Regions from separate parts of the Kribbella sp. NPDC048928 genome, predicted to be linked through region 2. Evidence: riboswitches for the same ligand, from Rfam matches in the RefSeq annotation. Region 2 holds a riboswitch; the other holds the start of a gene.
The links. Region 2 has a riboswitch for thiamine pyrophosphate ahead of thiC (phosphomethylpyrimidine synthase ThiC). Riboswitches for the same ligand answer to the same signal wherever they lie in the genome.
Positions count from the first base shown of each region.

Region 1: linked by a shared signal. The riboswitch ahead of ACGFI6_RS09375 (purine-cytosine permease family protein) and the one ahead of thiC (phosphomethylpyrimidine synthase ThiC) in region 2 are both predicted to bind thiamine pyrophosphate.

Region 1 covers NZ_JBICUC010000002.1:511,635-518,977, reverse strand. Annotated here, with positions in the region: gene ACGFI6_RS09400 (GTP pyrophosphokinase family protein) at 1-140, opposite strand, end outside; gene ACGFI6_RS09395 (ATP-binding protein) at 290-1,483, shown strand; gene ACGFI6_RS09390 (DUF3152 domain-containing protein) at 1,654-2,496, shown strand; gene ACGFI6_RS09385 (hypothetical protein) at 2,526-3,254, shown strand; gene ACGFI6_RS09380 (alpha/beta fold hydrolase) at 3,251-3,913, shown strand; TPP riboswitch at 3,931-4,047, shown strand; gene ACGFI6_RS09375 (purine-cytosine permease family protein) at 4,043-5,371, shown strand; gene ACGFI6_RS09370 (class I SAM-dependent methyltransferase) at 5,423-6,103, shown strand; gene ACGFI6_RS09365 (methylated-DNA--[protein]-cysteine S-methyltransferase) at 6,196-6,762, opposite strand; gene ACGFI6_RS09360 (RNA polymerase sigma factor) at 6,755-7,237, opposite strand; gene ACGFI6_RS09355 (putative leader peptide) at 7,331-7,343, shown strand, end outside.
Region 2 covers NZ_JBICUC010000007.1:282,771-290,113, forward strand. Annotated here, with positions in the region: gene ACGFI6_RS29555 (transposase) at 1-519, opposite strand, end outside; gene thiC (phosphomethylpyrimidine synthase ThiC) at 663-2,204, opposite strand; TPP riboswitch at 2,196-2,328, opposite strand; gene ACGFI6_RS29565 (lysophospholipid acyltransferase family protein) at 2,416-3,159, shown strand; gene ACGFI6_RS29570 (hypothetical protein) at 3,285-3,809, shown strand; gene ACGFI6_RS29575 (hypothetical protein) at 3,806-4,039, opposite strand; gene ACGFI6_RS29580 (anion permease) at 4,053-5,189, opposite strand; gene ACGFI6_RS29585 (hypothetical protein) at 5,298-5,561, opposite strand; gene ACGFI6_RS29590 (anion permease) at 5,651-6,649, opposite strand; gene ACGFI6_RS29595 (DUF47 domain-containing protein) at 6,652-7,284, opposite strand.

The DNA of each region.
Region 1 (7,343 bases), on a different contig from region 2:
GCCGTCGCGGTCAGGTAATTGATGCCCTCTTCTTCGCCGATCAGCTCGTTGATCAGCGCCTCGAGCTTGCGCGCGCCGCCGACGTACTGCTGATGCACCCGCTCGTACAACGCCCCCGCCTGCGGGGCCCACTCCACCATGGCCGCACCTTAATGGTCTTCCGCTTGATCGTGGTGTCTATCGCTTTCTAGTCATTTCACTAGAGAGTTGTAGACACCGCGAGCGACACGCTCTGCTCGTTGATCGGTCAATCTACGGAAAACGCTAGACGGGCCCATACAGTGAAAGCATGGATCCGATCCGGAATCCCTATGCGCCCGGCGCCGGTCAGCGGCCGCCTGAGCTGGCCGGACGCGACACCGAGGTGCGGCAGTTCGAGGTGGTGCTCGAGCGGGTCGCGGCAGGCAGACCGGAGCGGAGTCTGGTGCTCAGCGGACTCCGGGGCGTGGGCAAGACGGTGCTGCTCAACACACTGCGTTCGCAGGCGATCAAGCGCGCCTGGGGCACCGGGAAAATCGAGGCGCGACCGGACCAGAGCATCCGGCTGCCGATCGCGCAGGCGCTGCACACCGCGATGCGGGAGCTCGGGCACCGGCACCGCGACGACGAGAAGGTCGACCAGTTCAGCGCCGTACTGAAGGCGTTCGCGCTCCGTACGGCGGCGAACGACCGCAAGGGCATCCGCTGGCATCCACCGGTCGACGTGGCCGCGGCGAAGGGGCGGGCCGACTCCGGTGACCTGGAGATGGACCTGATCGAGCTGTTCACCGACGCCGCGGACCTGGCCGGCGACCTGACCGTCGGGGTCGGGCTGTTCATCGACGAGATGCAGGACATCAGCTCGGACGACCTGTCCGCGCTGTGCGCCGCCTGCCACGAGATCTCGCAGCAGAGTGCGCCGCTGGTCGTCGTCGGCGCGGGCCTGCCGCACCTGCCGGCCGTACTGTCCGCAAGCAAGTCCTACTCGGAGCGGTTGTTCCGCTACATCCGCGTCGACCGCCTCGCGCGTGACGCATGCGACCGGGCGCTGATGATCCCCGCGGAGAGCGAAGGCGTGCAGTACGAAGAGGAAGCGCTGGACGAGCTGTACGCGCAGACAGACGGCTACCCGTACTTCGTACAGGCGTTCGCGCACTCCACCTGGGACCACGCACCGACCTCACCGATCACCATCAAGGACGTGGCCGTCGCAGGCCCCGAGGCCTCGGCCGAGCTGACCGTCGGCTTCTTCGGCTCCCGGTACGAGCGCGCCACCCCCGCCGAACGCGAGTACATGCGCGCCATGGCCGAGCTCGGCATCGGCGTCGACGACGGCTCCGTCCCGACCTCCGAGGTCGCCGGCACCCTGAACCGGAAACCCCAGTCCCTCTCCCCGGCCCGCGACGGCCTGATCAAGAAAGGCCTGGTCTTCTCCGCCGAACGCGGCACCGTAGCCTTCACAGTCCCGCACTTCGGCAAATTCCTCCGCACCCGCACGGCTTAACAGAACCGCACTTTCGTGCGTCGGCAGGTATCGGTAGGGTCAAGTGTCATGACTGTGCTTTTGGCCGGGCCTCCGGCGCCGGCGTGGTCATGGGGCCTTTGCTCCCGGTCTTCCCTCGTCACTCCGGTCGCTTCGCTCCCTCCGCTCCTCAGTCCGGACCGGGAGGCCCCATGACCTCCCCGCGGCGTGGCCAGAAGACCGCGATGCGTGGGCGGCACAGTCGGCGGAAGTCTTACAAGGGGCAATGGCTTGTGGTGACTGCGTTGGCGGTGCTGGGGACTGTGGTGGTGGCGCATCCGGATGTGGCGCACCGCAGCAGTCTGGCGGCGCAGGCTGTCGCTGGGGTCGAGAACGTGGCTGAGAAGACCGTCACGACGCCCACGCCCACGCCGGCCCCGGTTGCGACGCCTACGCAGAAGTTCACCACTCCGTTGCGTCCGGCGCCGACTCTGACGCGTAAGCCCAAGGGCGCGAAGCCGAACGTCATGGTGTCGACCGGGAAGCTCGCCGTGGTGCCGGGGTTCAGCAAGGCGAACGGCCTCCGCGACAAGATGACGTACCGCGTCGAGATCGAGCAGGGCGTGACGGTGAACGGCCCTGCTGTGGCCGCGGCGATCCACAAGACGCTGACGGACCCGCGCGGCTGGCAGGCGCTGCACCCGGTCAGCTTCGAGCGGACCGACAAGGCCGACGCCGACCTGCGCATCATCCTGGCGACGCCGACGCTGACCGACAAGCTGTGTCTCCCGCTCGACACCGGCGGTGAGGTCTCCTGCCGCGTCGAGGACCGCGTGGTGCTGAACGCGAAGCGCTGGATCTACGCGATCCCGGAGTTCAACGGCAACGTCGAGCTGTACCGCAGCTACCTGGTCAACCACGAGGTCGGCCACGCGCTCGGCCACGGGCATTCGACCTGCACCAAGCCGAAGACCCCCGCGCCGGTGATGATGCAGCAGACCAAGGGCCTGGCCGGCTGCCTGCCGAACGCCTGGCCGACGATCAAGGCCACCTGACAGACTGGGTACGACGGGAGGAGCAGCAGATGTCGTCACAGGACTTCCCGACGTACGGACGCGGCGGCGACTCCGACAAGCCGTCGGAGGAGTTCCCGTACGCGTCACCGCAGCCCTACGGATCCCAGCCACCACCCCAGGGCAACCCGGCCTATCACCAGCCCCCGGCGTACCGCCCCGGTGCACCGTACGGGGCTCCCGCGGCCCCGGAGCCGCATCAGCTCCCGACCTACGGACGGCAGGATGCACCGCGTGACCTGCGAGCCGCCCGCGTGGTCGGGCTGGCGACGTTCATCGCCACCATCTACGGCCTGCTCGTCCTGACGGTCCAGCGGGTTGCGCTCCGGGAGATCTCCCAGGCGCCGGGGTCGCCGCTCAACCACCCTCTGCGTACGGACGTGCTGGACGCGATCGGCCAGCTGCTGCTCGTGGTCGTCGGAGTCGCCGCGCTGGCGATGTGGCTCCGCGACGTACTGGCCCGCCGCAAGGTCGGGCGCAACCCGGACGCGGTCGAGCTGGTCGGCCTGCTGCTGGTTGCGGTGTCCGCCGTCCCCATCCTGGTCTGGCTGATCATCGTGCTGTCCACAGGTCTCGGCGGCAACGACGGCGCGGTCCACCGGTTGCCCACGGCTTACGGCTGGGGCGGCTTCGGCCTCCTCGTCCTCGCAGTCGGTTTCTTCCTCGGGTACCGCGAGCTGAAGCCGGACGTGGCGAACCCGGTCGTCACCGCTCCCCCTGCCAAGGCTCCGTGGGAGTGAGCGCACCTGTCGTCCTCGTACCGGGTCTGGGCCTCGGCCCCGAGTCATACGCAAGGACAGTCGAGCATCTGGTCTCGTCGTACCACGTGGTCACTCTCCCCGGGTACGGCGAACCGGCAGGCTCCCGTGAGGACCTGCACCCGCGTGCGCTCGCGGTAGCGCTGGCCGGGAAGATCCGCGAGCGGGCCGTGCTGGTCGGCCACTCGGCGAGCTGCCAGATCGTCGTCGAGACAGCGGTCCGCTACCCCGAGTTGGTGCACGCCCTGGTGCTGGTCGCGCCGGCTGGTGACGCCCGGATGTCCAGCTGGGTCGACAGAGCAGTGCGCTGGCTGGGTTCCGCCGTACCGGACTCACCGAAGCTGATCCGAGCCGTGACACCGCAGTACGCCCGTACGACGTTGCCGAGCATCGCCCGCGCCGGTGAGGCGTCCCGGCACCACGACCTCGCCGAGGTCATCTCACAGGTCAGGGCGCCGGTGCTGATCGTCCGCGGCCGGCACGACCTGCTGTCGACGGCGGAGTGGGTCGAGCGGCTCGCGGAGCTCAGTCACGGGGAGGCACGCACCCTCGAGACCGGCGCGCATGTACCGATCGTCACGAACGGCCCGGAGGTCGCCGCGCTCATAGAACGAGCAGCCGCCCTTCCGGAAACTAGCTGACGCGTTAAACTCGCAGCACCAACCTATGCGGGAGCTCGCACCGAGATGCGCGGGCTGAGAGGGCGACAGCTGGGTCGCCGACCGCCTGAACCTGACCGGGTAATGCCGGCGTAGGGAGTGGGGTCACTCATGACCGATACAGCTGTCCGTCCAGCCTCCGGCACCGAGGCGCCGCTCGTTCTGACCACGGATGCGCCGCGGACGCTCGGATTCTTCGACCAGTTCACGCTCTGGGGCAATTTCGGGATCTCGCTGTTCGGCCCGGTGACCGGTGCGCTCGTCGCGGCGTACACCGGGTCGCTGTGGCAGGGGCTGCTCGCGGTCGTCGTCGGCTGTGGCATCGGGGCGCTGGTGCTCGGCGGCGCGGCCGTGTTCGGGTCGCAGACCGGTGCACCCGCGATGGCGAGTCTGCGGGGGCTGTTCGGCCGGCGCGGCTCGATGGCGCCGACGGTACTGAACATCGCACAGAACGTCGGCTGGGCGACGATGGAGATCATCGTGATCTCGCAGGCCGCGGTCGCCGTCACGAGCGAACGCTGGCGCTGGCTGTTCGTCGTACTCGCGGGGATCATCGCGACGACGATGGCGGTACGTCCGCTGGGCAGCGTCAAGCTCTTGCGGAAGTTCATGGTCTGGCTGGTGCTCGCGGCGTCGGTCTTCCTGTTCGTACAGGTGCTCAGCAAGCCGTCGCACGCACTGCCGCAGGACCAGGTGTTCGGCTTCTGGCCGGCCGTCGACCTGGCCGCGGCCGGTGTCGTTTCCTTCGCACCCCTCGCCGCGGACTACACGCGGCACTCGCGGACCAACAAGGCAGCATTCGGTGGATCCGCACTCGGGTACGGGCTCGCCGCGATCGGGTACTACGCACTCGGAGTGGTCGCCGTCGCGACGCTGCAGACCAACAGCGATGACGTCATCACCGCACTGGTCACCCTGCCGGCCGGCGCGATCGCGCTGCTCGTCCTGCTGGTGGACGAGGTCGACGAGGCGTACGCGAACGTCTACTCGACCACCATGGCCGTACACAACCTCGTCGGGCACATCGACCGCCGGTGGATCTCGGTCGCGATCGGGGTTGTTGCCACCGGCATCGCCCTGTTCATTGACCTGGGCAACTACACCCAGTTCCTGTACCTGATCGGCTCGGTCTTCATCCCGTTGTTCGCGGTCGCGATCGCCGACTTCTTCGTGGTCAGCAAGATGAAGTGGGACGTCTCCAGTACATCGAAGTTCCGCTGGCAACCGACCGTCGCGTGGCTGATCGGCTTCATCGCGTACCAGCTGGTCAACCCAGGCACCGTCGCCGGCTGGTCCCCCTTCTGGACCGACATCCAGCAGGCCCTCTTCGCCCACCATCCCGTCCCCGGCTGGCTAGGCGCCACCTACACCTCGATCCTCGTCTCAATCATCGCCGCCATCGTCCTCGGCCGCCTCCGCCGCCCCACCGCCCAGGTTTGATCGGTGCTGGGTGGTGGACAGCTGACCCGGAGTAGCCGGGATACTGGCGGCATGCTGAATTCCGCACTGCGTAGCCGGGCCGAGTATGCGGAGCTGGGGGCCGACGGGCTTGCGGCCCGGACGACGCCTGAGCGGGACGCGGCGATTGTGACGGCGGTCGAGGAACTGCTGGACGGTCGCGAGACGGTCCTCGACCTGTGCTGTGGGTACGGCAGGATCGCGGTGCCGCTGCGCCGGGCCGGGAAGGTCGTGCGCGGCCTGGACATCTCGCCGAACCTGCTCGAGGCGGGCCGCGCGAAGGCCGCCGAGGAGGAGCTCGCGATCGACTGGGCGATCGGCTCGATGACCGACCTGCCGTACAAGTGGGACTCGTTCGACGCGGTGATCTGCCTGTGGACCGCGTTCCACGAACTGTTTGCCGAGGACGAGCAGCTCTCGACGATCTGCGAGATCTCCCGGGTGCTGAAGCCGGGCGGTATCGCGATCATCGAGGGCCCGTACTGGGGACCCGCGACGGCGGCTGAGATCGCCAACGGGATGCGCCAGGGACCGGAGCACCGGATCGTCACCACCGAGCACGACGACGACCGCAGCAGCGTGCACTTCATCCACGACGAGATCAGCTACGGCCGGCTCTGCGCAGCCGCCGGAATCGACGATTTCAAGGTCTACAAACGCGAATGGGGCGGCCGCCGCAGGTTGATCCTGGAGATCCACAGCCCCGCAAACTAGCTGACGTGTAAAGAAGCAGATCCCCACTCCACACTGGGGATCTGCTCCTTTGTCCAGCGAGTCTAAAACCATTCCGGACGATTCCGGAAACGTCAGCTTTTTGCTTCCAGATTCAGCAAAAAACGCTTCGCGTCGAGGCCGCCGGCATATCCGGTGAGCGCCCCGCTCGCGCCGATCACCCGGTGGCACGGCAGCACGACGCACACCGGGTTCGCGCCCAGTGCGGTACCGACCGCGCGCGCCGCCTTCGGCTTGTCGATGCCGACGGCAACGGCGCCGTACGTCGTCGTACGGCCGTAGCTGGTGTGCTCCGGCAGGTCCTCCAGTACGAGCCGCTGGAACGGCGACGCGAGCACCAGGTCGATGTCCAGGTCGAACGTCTGCCGCTGCCCGTCGAGGTACTCGTCGAGCTGCCGCCGTACGTCGTCCAGCGGTCGAGCCTGCCGCAGCACCCGGGGAGAGACCGCGCGGGCAAGCCGGTTGGTCATCGTCTCCTCGTCGTCGAACGAGCTCGCGACGACCCGCCCGTGCGCGATCGCGAGCAGCATCGTGCCGATCGGGGTGTCGTGCAGTGTGTAAGCGACGTCGGCGTCCGGCAGGACGGGTGGTTTGAAGTCAGTGGTGCCGAGCCGGGTCAGCCGGCTCTCGAGATCAGTCATCGTGTACTCCGAGTTTCGTACGCAGGGCCGCCAACGCGTCGCTGACGAGCCGGCGCGACGCGGCGGGCGTGGTGTCCAGGGCGGCGGCCACGCCGTGGTGGTCCAGGTCGCCGACGTACTTCAGCGTGACCGCGAAGCGTTGCCGCTCCGGCAGTTCGTTCACCGCTCGCCAGAGATCCGGGTCCGGCCACTCCGCGGCCTCCGGGCCTTGGACCGCGACCGGCGGCGCGTCCTCCAGTGGGCGCTGCGGTTTCCGTGCCCGGTGGACGTCGGTCGCGCATCGGGCGGTGATGGTGAGCAGCCAGCTGCGCAGGTTCTTCGCCGACTTCAGCGTCGGGTACGCGGCGTACGCCTTCTCCCAGGCGCGCTGCGCCACGTCGTCGCCGTCCTGCCCGGCCATCGCACGCGCGAGCCTGGCGACGTCTCGCCAGTGCGCGTCGACCAGTGCCTGGAACGGCGGCAACCCGATAGTCATCACGCAAGTAGAACGCATCGGCGTTCCGGCGTGTGAGTCCGGATCACGAGATTGTCTAGTTAGCCGATAGACAATGGTGCGAAGATAGCTGACATGACGACGACCC
Region 2 (7,343 bases):
CCGTTGGGTCACTGCCGACTGGCTGATGCCGAGCTTCACGCCGACCTCTCGTCTGGTAAGTCCTTCGGCCAGCAGGTCCGCCACTGCCCAGCCACGGTCGCTGCGACGTCGCAGTACGGACGCCATCAGCCACAGCACTGTCTCGACCTGCTCGGCGCTGCGTGGATCCGCTCCGACGACGTTCACGTGGTGCGGGCTGGACTTGGCCCGCGTGACCGCCTCCCGCGCGAACACGAACGCCTCGCCGTTTCCGGCCCGCGTGCTGCGCGGCAGCGGCTCGGTGACGTCGCCGATGCCGAGTCCGACGTACCAGCTGTCGGAGCGGAGCAGCTCGACGATCATGTCGACGGCCGGCCGGGCCTCGGAGAGTACGCCCTGCACCTCGTCGCCGGCGGTCCGCTCGAACTTCCGCAGCAGCCCGGTCCGCCGCGGGCGGCGGTTCAGGGCGGTCAGTAGCTCGGGTACGAGATCGCTCGTGCTTCGGCTGCCGCGCTGATCTACCGTGAGAACGAAGACCATCGCCTGCACCTCCTTCCGAGGGCTTAAGGCTACAGTCTTATTCACGCTGAGTGAAGGCTAAAACCTGAATCGGTTCACCCGATCACTCACCGTATCCGGAGCCAACTGCTCCCGGGGACGAGTCCGGGAGCAGTTGCTATGCCCTAGTCCACGATCGGCAGATAGTGCTCGCGGAGGTCCGCGCTGATCCGCATCGAGCAGAACTTCGGACCGCACATCGAGCAGAAGTGGGCGGTCTTGGCCGGCTCGGCGGGCAGCGTCTCGTCATGGAAGGACCGCGCGGTGTCCGGATCCAGCGAGAGGTTGAACTGGTCCTCCCAGCGGAACTCGAACCTTGCCTTGGACAACGTGTCGTCCCAGGCCTGTGCGCCCGGATGGCCCTTCGCCAGATCGGCCGCGTGGGCAGCGATCTTGTACGTGATGACGCCGGTCTTCACGTCGTCACGGTCCGGCAGCCCGAGATGTTCCTTCGGCGTGACGTAGCAGAGCATCGCCGTACCCAGCCAGCCGATCTGCGCCGCGCCGATCGCCGACGTGATGTGGTCGTAGGCCGGCGCCACATCGGTTGCCAACGGCCCCAAAGTGTAGAACGGCGCCTCGCCGCACAGCTCTTCCTCGAGCCGTACGTTCTCCGCGATCTTGTGCAGCGGCACATGTCCCGGGCCCTCGATCATCACCTGGACGTCGTGCTCCCAGGCGATCCGGGTGAGCTCCCCCAGCGTCCGCAGCTCGGCGAACTGCGCCTGGTCGTTCGCGTCCGCGATACACCCCGGCCGCAGCCCGTCGCCGAGCGAGAACGTCACGTCGTACGCCCGGAGGATCTCGCAGAGCTCCGCGAAATGCGTGTACAGGAAGGATTCCTGCTGATGCGCGAGGCACCACGCTGCCATGATGGATCCGCCCCGCGACACGATCCCGGTGATCCGCCGTACGGTCAGCGGGATGTACGCCCGCAGGACGCCGGCATGCACTGTCATGTAGTCGACACCCTGCTCGCACTGCTCGATCACGGTGTCGCGGTACACCTCCCACGACAGCGCGGCCGGATCGCCGTTGACCTTCTCCAGCGCCTGGTACAGCGGCACCGTCCCGATCGGCACCGGCGAGTTGCGCAGGATCCACTCCCGGGTCTCGTGGATGTTCTTCCCGGTGGACAGGTCCATCACGGTGTCCGCGCCCCACCTGGTCGCCCAGACGAGCTTCTCGACCTCTTCCTCGACCGAACTGGTGACCGCGGAGTTGCCGATGTTCGCGTTCACCTTCACCAGGAACTTCTTGCCGATGATCATCGGCTCGCTCTCCGGATGGCAGCGGTTCGCCGGGATCACCGCCCGGCCGCGGGCGACCTCGTCGCGGACGAGCTCCGGGTCGAGTCCCTCTCGCAACGCGACGTACCGCATCTCCTCGGTGATCACCCCGGCGCGCGCGTGCCCGAGCTGGGTGCGCCGCTCGCGTCCGGCGATCCAGTCCCGCCGCAGCGCGGGCAGACCGGCCTGTACGTCGATCGTCGCGGCCGCGTCGGTGTACGGGCCGGACGTGTCGTACAGGTCGAAGTGCTCGCCGTTGGTGAGATGGACGCGCCGTGCCGGTACGCCGAGATCGGAGCGGTAGATCTTCTCCGAACCCGAGATCGGGCCGGTGGTGACCACCGGACGGATCGTGCTGGACGTGCTGACATTGACCATGGTGCTGCTCCCTACGCCGGAATTACCCGGACAGGTTCGGCGGTCGGCGGCGCCGGCCAGGTGTCGATGCCTGGTCCAGCCGCCCTCTCAGCCCACTACGGTGCGAGCTCCCGCGGTCTCAAGTTGTCACCGGCCACCCTAGTGCACCGCGTCGGAAGTTGTTGAGTGATTGCGGCGCCCAGGCACTGGACGATGCCTGTAGCGTCGGGTCATGCGAGACCTCGTCTACCCGCCCGTCATCGGCTTCGCGAAGACCGCCTTCCTGGCGCTCGATCTGAAGATCCGCCGGACCGGGACCGAACACGTCCCGCGCACCGGCGGCGCCCTGATCGCGATCAACCACATCAGCTACGTCGACTTCATCCTGGGCGGGTACGGCGCCGTGCCGGCCAAGCGGCTGACCCGGTTCATGGCCAAGGAAGTGCTGTTCCGCAATCGGTACTCCGGCCCGCTGATGCGTGGCATGCACCACATCCCGGTCGACCGGGACGCCGGCGCGACGTCGTACCGGACGGCCCTGGAGTACCTCGCCGCCGGTGAGCTCGTCGGCGTCTTCCCGGAGGCGACGATCAGCCGGTCGTTCGAGCTCAAGGAGTTCAAGTCCGGCACGGTACGGATGGCGGCGGAGGCCGGCGTACCGGTGCTGCCGATGATCCTGTGGGGCACCCAGCGGATGTTCACCAAGGACCGGCCGCGGGACTTCTCGAGGCATCGCCCGATCTCGATCAGCATCGGGGCACCGATCACCGTGACGGCCGCCGATGACCCGGCCGCAGCGACCGCGAACCTGCGCTCGGTGATGGCCGGGATGCTCGACGAGAGCATCCGCAGCTATCCCGAGCAGCCGGCCGGCGCCTGGTGGCTGCCGGCCTCGTACGGCGGCGGCGCGCCGACCCCGGACGAGGCCGAACGGCTCGACCGCGAGGAGCTGGCCGAGCGCCGCAAGAAGGCCTGAAACCCTTGACCTGCGGTGCGGATCGAGGGTACGAAAGCACTCGTTGACGTAGCAGGAACCTGGGGGGTCCCTGTGCGGCGAGCTGCTGCGGTGGCTCGCGTACTCGAGCGGGCGGGGGCAGGTTCTTGTTCGATTCACCGGAAGAGCTGCATCTTTTCGACCCCGGTGCCCTGACACCGGCACCGCATGTGGCCGAGCACATCCCGGATGCCGGCGCGTACTTCATCGACTGGGCGACCCGTGGTCTGTCCGCGGACCGTGCCCGCGAGGTGGAGTCCGCGGTGAACGGCCGGCGCAACCAGAACGGCTGGTTCCCACTCGAGTCGCTGGACAGCATCGGCCGGAAGGGGTTCTGGCGCGGCCCGCTGACCTACCTGGCGCGGATGACCGCCGACGACCCGCGGATCGTTCAGGAGTGGGCCACGGACGGCCTGGACGGCAAGCAGGCGACCGGCGTCGAGGCCACCGTGGACCATCTGCTCTACCAGCAGGGCCACGCGGCCGCAGCGACCTGGGCCGTCGCCGTACGCCCACGCACCTTCCTGGACGCGGAGGTCCTCGGCGACCGGCTCCTGGCCGCTTGGGAGTACAACCTCGGCTCCATCCGCGTGAAGGACGTCGCCAAGGCCGTACGCCGCTGGAACCGCTAGTGGAACTGCGGGATGATCAGGTACAGCCCGTAGAGCACCGCGGCCAGGCAGCCCGCGAAGCACAGTGCGGCGACACCGGTGTCCATGAAGGACGGCTGCCGCTTCTCGTCGATCGCCACGGCCCGCCGCGACATGGCGGTCACGCCGAATGCGAACAGGACCGCCAGGCCGACGCCGAAGATCAGGCTGACCAGTGCCACCTCACCGAGGGCACCCCAGTTGACGTGCATCGCCGTACTCCTCTCAGGCTGCCGCGGCCGTGGCTGCGGGGGTCGACGAGCTCGGGTACTCGTTCACGTTGTCCGACGTCACCGGGCGGCGCCGGGACGCGGCGTAGATCGCACCGCCGGCCGCCACCGCGAGGATCGCGATGATCACGACGCCGAGGTTGCCGGAGTCGGCGACCTCACCGGCCAGTGCACCGACGATCGCAGCGGCCGGCAGCGTCAGCAGCCAGGCCACGGCCATCCGGCCGGCCACCGTCCAGCGCACCTCGGCCAGCCGCTTGCCGAGTCCCGCGCCGAGGATGCTGCCGGAGCAGACCTGCGTGGTGGACAGCGGGAAGCCCAGGTGCGACGAGACCAGCAGCACCGAGGTCGAGCTGGTCTCCGCGGAGAAGCCCTGCGGCGACTCGATCTCGGCCAGCCCCTTGCCCATCGTCCGGATGATCCGCCAGCCGCCCAGGTACGTGCCGAGCGCGATCGCCGTACCGGCCGCCAGGATCACCCACAGCGGCGGCTTGGCACCGGAGTGCAGGCTGCCGGAGGTGATCAGTACGAGCGTGATCACACCCATCGTCTTCTGCGCGTCACCCGTGCCGTGCGCCAGCGAGACCAGCGACGCCGAGGCGATCTGCCCGGCCCGGAACCCGTCGTCGACCGACTTCTTCCGGGCCCGCTGGGTGATCTTGTAGGCCAGGAACGTGCCGAGCAGCGCGACGACACCGGCCACGATCGGCGCCGCGACGGCCGGGATGATGATCTTCTGGACGACCGTCGCGAAGTGCACGGCGCTGCTCCCGGAGGCGATCCAGGTGGCGCCGATCAGACCGCCGAAGAGCGCGTGCGACGAGGAGCTCGGCAGGCCGACGTACCAGGTCATCAGGTTCCAGAGGATGGCCCCGACCAGGCCGCCGAAGATCACCGGCACGGTCACCTTGGCGTCGTCGACGATGCCGCTGGAGATCGTCTTGGCGACCTCGGTCGAGATGAACGCGCCGACCAGGTTCAGTACCGCGGACAGCGCGACCGCGATCTTCGGTTTCAGGGCCCCGGTGGCGATCGAGGTCGCCATCGCATTGGCGGTGTCGTGGAACCCGTTGGTGAAGTCGAACACCAGCGCGGTGACGATCACGACGACGACAAGGAACGACAGATCCATTGCGATCACTTCCCTCGGCGGACGATCAGCAGCGTCGATCGACCGTAGGCCGGGTGAGTGAATTCCGAATGAACCGGTTCGGCAGGCTCCGGTACCTGGAGCTGAGGATCAGATGTAGGTCAGCCGGTAGAAGTGATGGAGGCTGACGTAGACCGACGCGCAACTCTCGGTGATCCGATGCCCCTGGGCGGCGACTGCGGCGGCACGCCCTGTGCACTCCCACAGGCCCTTGAACAGCTCGGTGTAGATCACGGACCGCGGCGCCACCTGGTCCTGCGTTGCATGGTTCGTTGCCGCTTCGGCCGGCGTGATCCCGGCGACGCCCGCACCCGCAACGACGCCGGCTACAGCCACCATCTGCACTGCTTTCACAACTTGCTCCCTGGGCCTGGAGGGTTTCAGAAAACCCAGAGTGGGAGCCCAGTGGGGTCTTGGGGGGTCGCTTCGAGGAACGTCGAAGATCACTCGAGGATCAGGTGGACCAGGCCGTAGACGAGGGCCGCGACGACGCCTGCGGCCGGGATGGTCAGGACCCAGGCGGTGACGATGCCTTTGGCGACGCCCCAGCGGACCGCGGACAGTCGCTTGGTGGCGCCCGCACCCATCACCGCGGAGGTGATCGTGTGGGTGGTCGAGACCGGCGCGTGCAGGCCGATCGCCATCACGTACAGCACCGCGGCGGAGACGGCCTCGGAGGCGAACCCGCGGGCCGGGTCCAGATGGATGATGCGGCGGCCGAGCGTCCGCATGATCCGCCAGCCGCCGGAGTACGTACCGAGTGAGATCGCGGTCGCGGCGGACAGCTTCACCCAGATCGGGATGCCGTCCTTGGGGTCGGCGTGCCCGGTGCTGAGCAGCGCCAGGAAGATCACGCCCATCGTCTTCTGCGCGTCCTGCAGGCCGTGCCCGAGCGCCATCGCGGCCGCCGACAGCGACTGCGCGAGCCGGAACCCGCGGGTGGTCTTGCCGGGGTTGTTGTTCCGGAACAGCCACAGGATCCCGGTCATCAGCAGGAACGCGCCGACGAACCCGACCGCGGGCGACAGCACCATCGGGATCACGACCTTGTCGACGATCCCGGACCACAGCACCACGCTGCTGGACGCCAGGCCGGCCCCGACCAGTCCGCCGATCAGTGCGTGCGACGAGGAGCTGGGGAGTCCGAAGTACCAGGTGATCAGGTTCCAGGTGATGGCACCGATCAGGGCGGCGATCACGACGACCAGCCCATGGCGGCCGCCGGGGGTGTTGATGATGCCCTTGCCGACGGTCTCCGCGACCTCGGTGCCGAGGAACGCGCCGAGGAAGTTCATCACCGCTGCCATCGCCAGCGCCACCCGCGGCGTCAGGGCCCGGGTGGAGACCGAGGTCGCGATCGCATTGGCGGCGTCGTGGAAGCCGTTGGTGTAGTCGAAGGCCAGCGCGATGACGACGACGGCGATGACGAGCGTGAGCTCCACGCTCAGCTCTCCTTGACGGCGATCTGCTCGACCGTGTTGGCGACGTGCTCGAACGCGTCGATCGCGGCCTCCAGCAGGTCGACCACGGTCTTCAGCTTCATCACGGTGAGGGCCTCGTACTCGCCGCTGAACAGCTTGGCGACCAGCCTGCGGTGGACCGCGTCACCGGTGTTCTCCAGCCGGTTGATCTCGATCCAGTACTCCGCGAGGTCCTTCATGGTCCGCAGCCGCGGCATCGTCTCCGCGGTCAGCTGGGCGGCGCGCTGGAGGACCTCGATCTGCTCGGCGATCTCCTCCGGCAGCTTCTCCAGGTTGAAGAGGTGGATCGTGTCGACCGCTTCCTCCATGAAGTCCATCACGTCGTCGAGATCGGAGGCCAGCCGGTAGATGTCCTCGCGGTCGAACGGGGTGACGAAGGTCGAGTTCACCCGCCGGATGATCGAGTGGGTGGTCTCGTCGGCCGCGTGTTCCGCGTCCTTCATCTGGGCGGCGATCTGGTGGCTGGAGGACAGCCCGGTCCCCGCCGTACTGCCGAGCAGTTCCGCCAGGATCCGCGATCCCTCCACGAGGTGGTTGGCGGACTCGGTGAAAAGGTCGTAGAACGTCGGGTCGTTCGGACGCAGACGTAACGGCACTTCAAGCTCCGGGTGAACGAGGGACAAACCGTGAACATGCTAGGGGGAACGTACCGCTG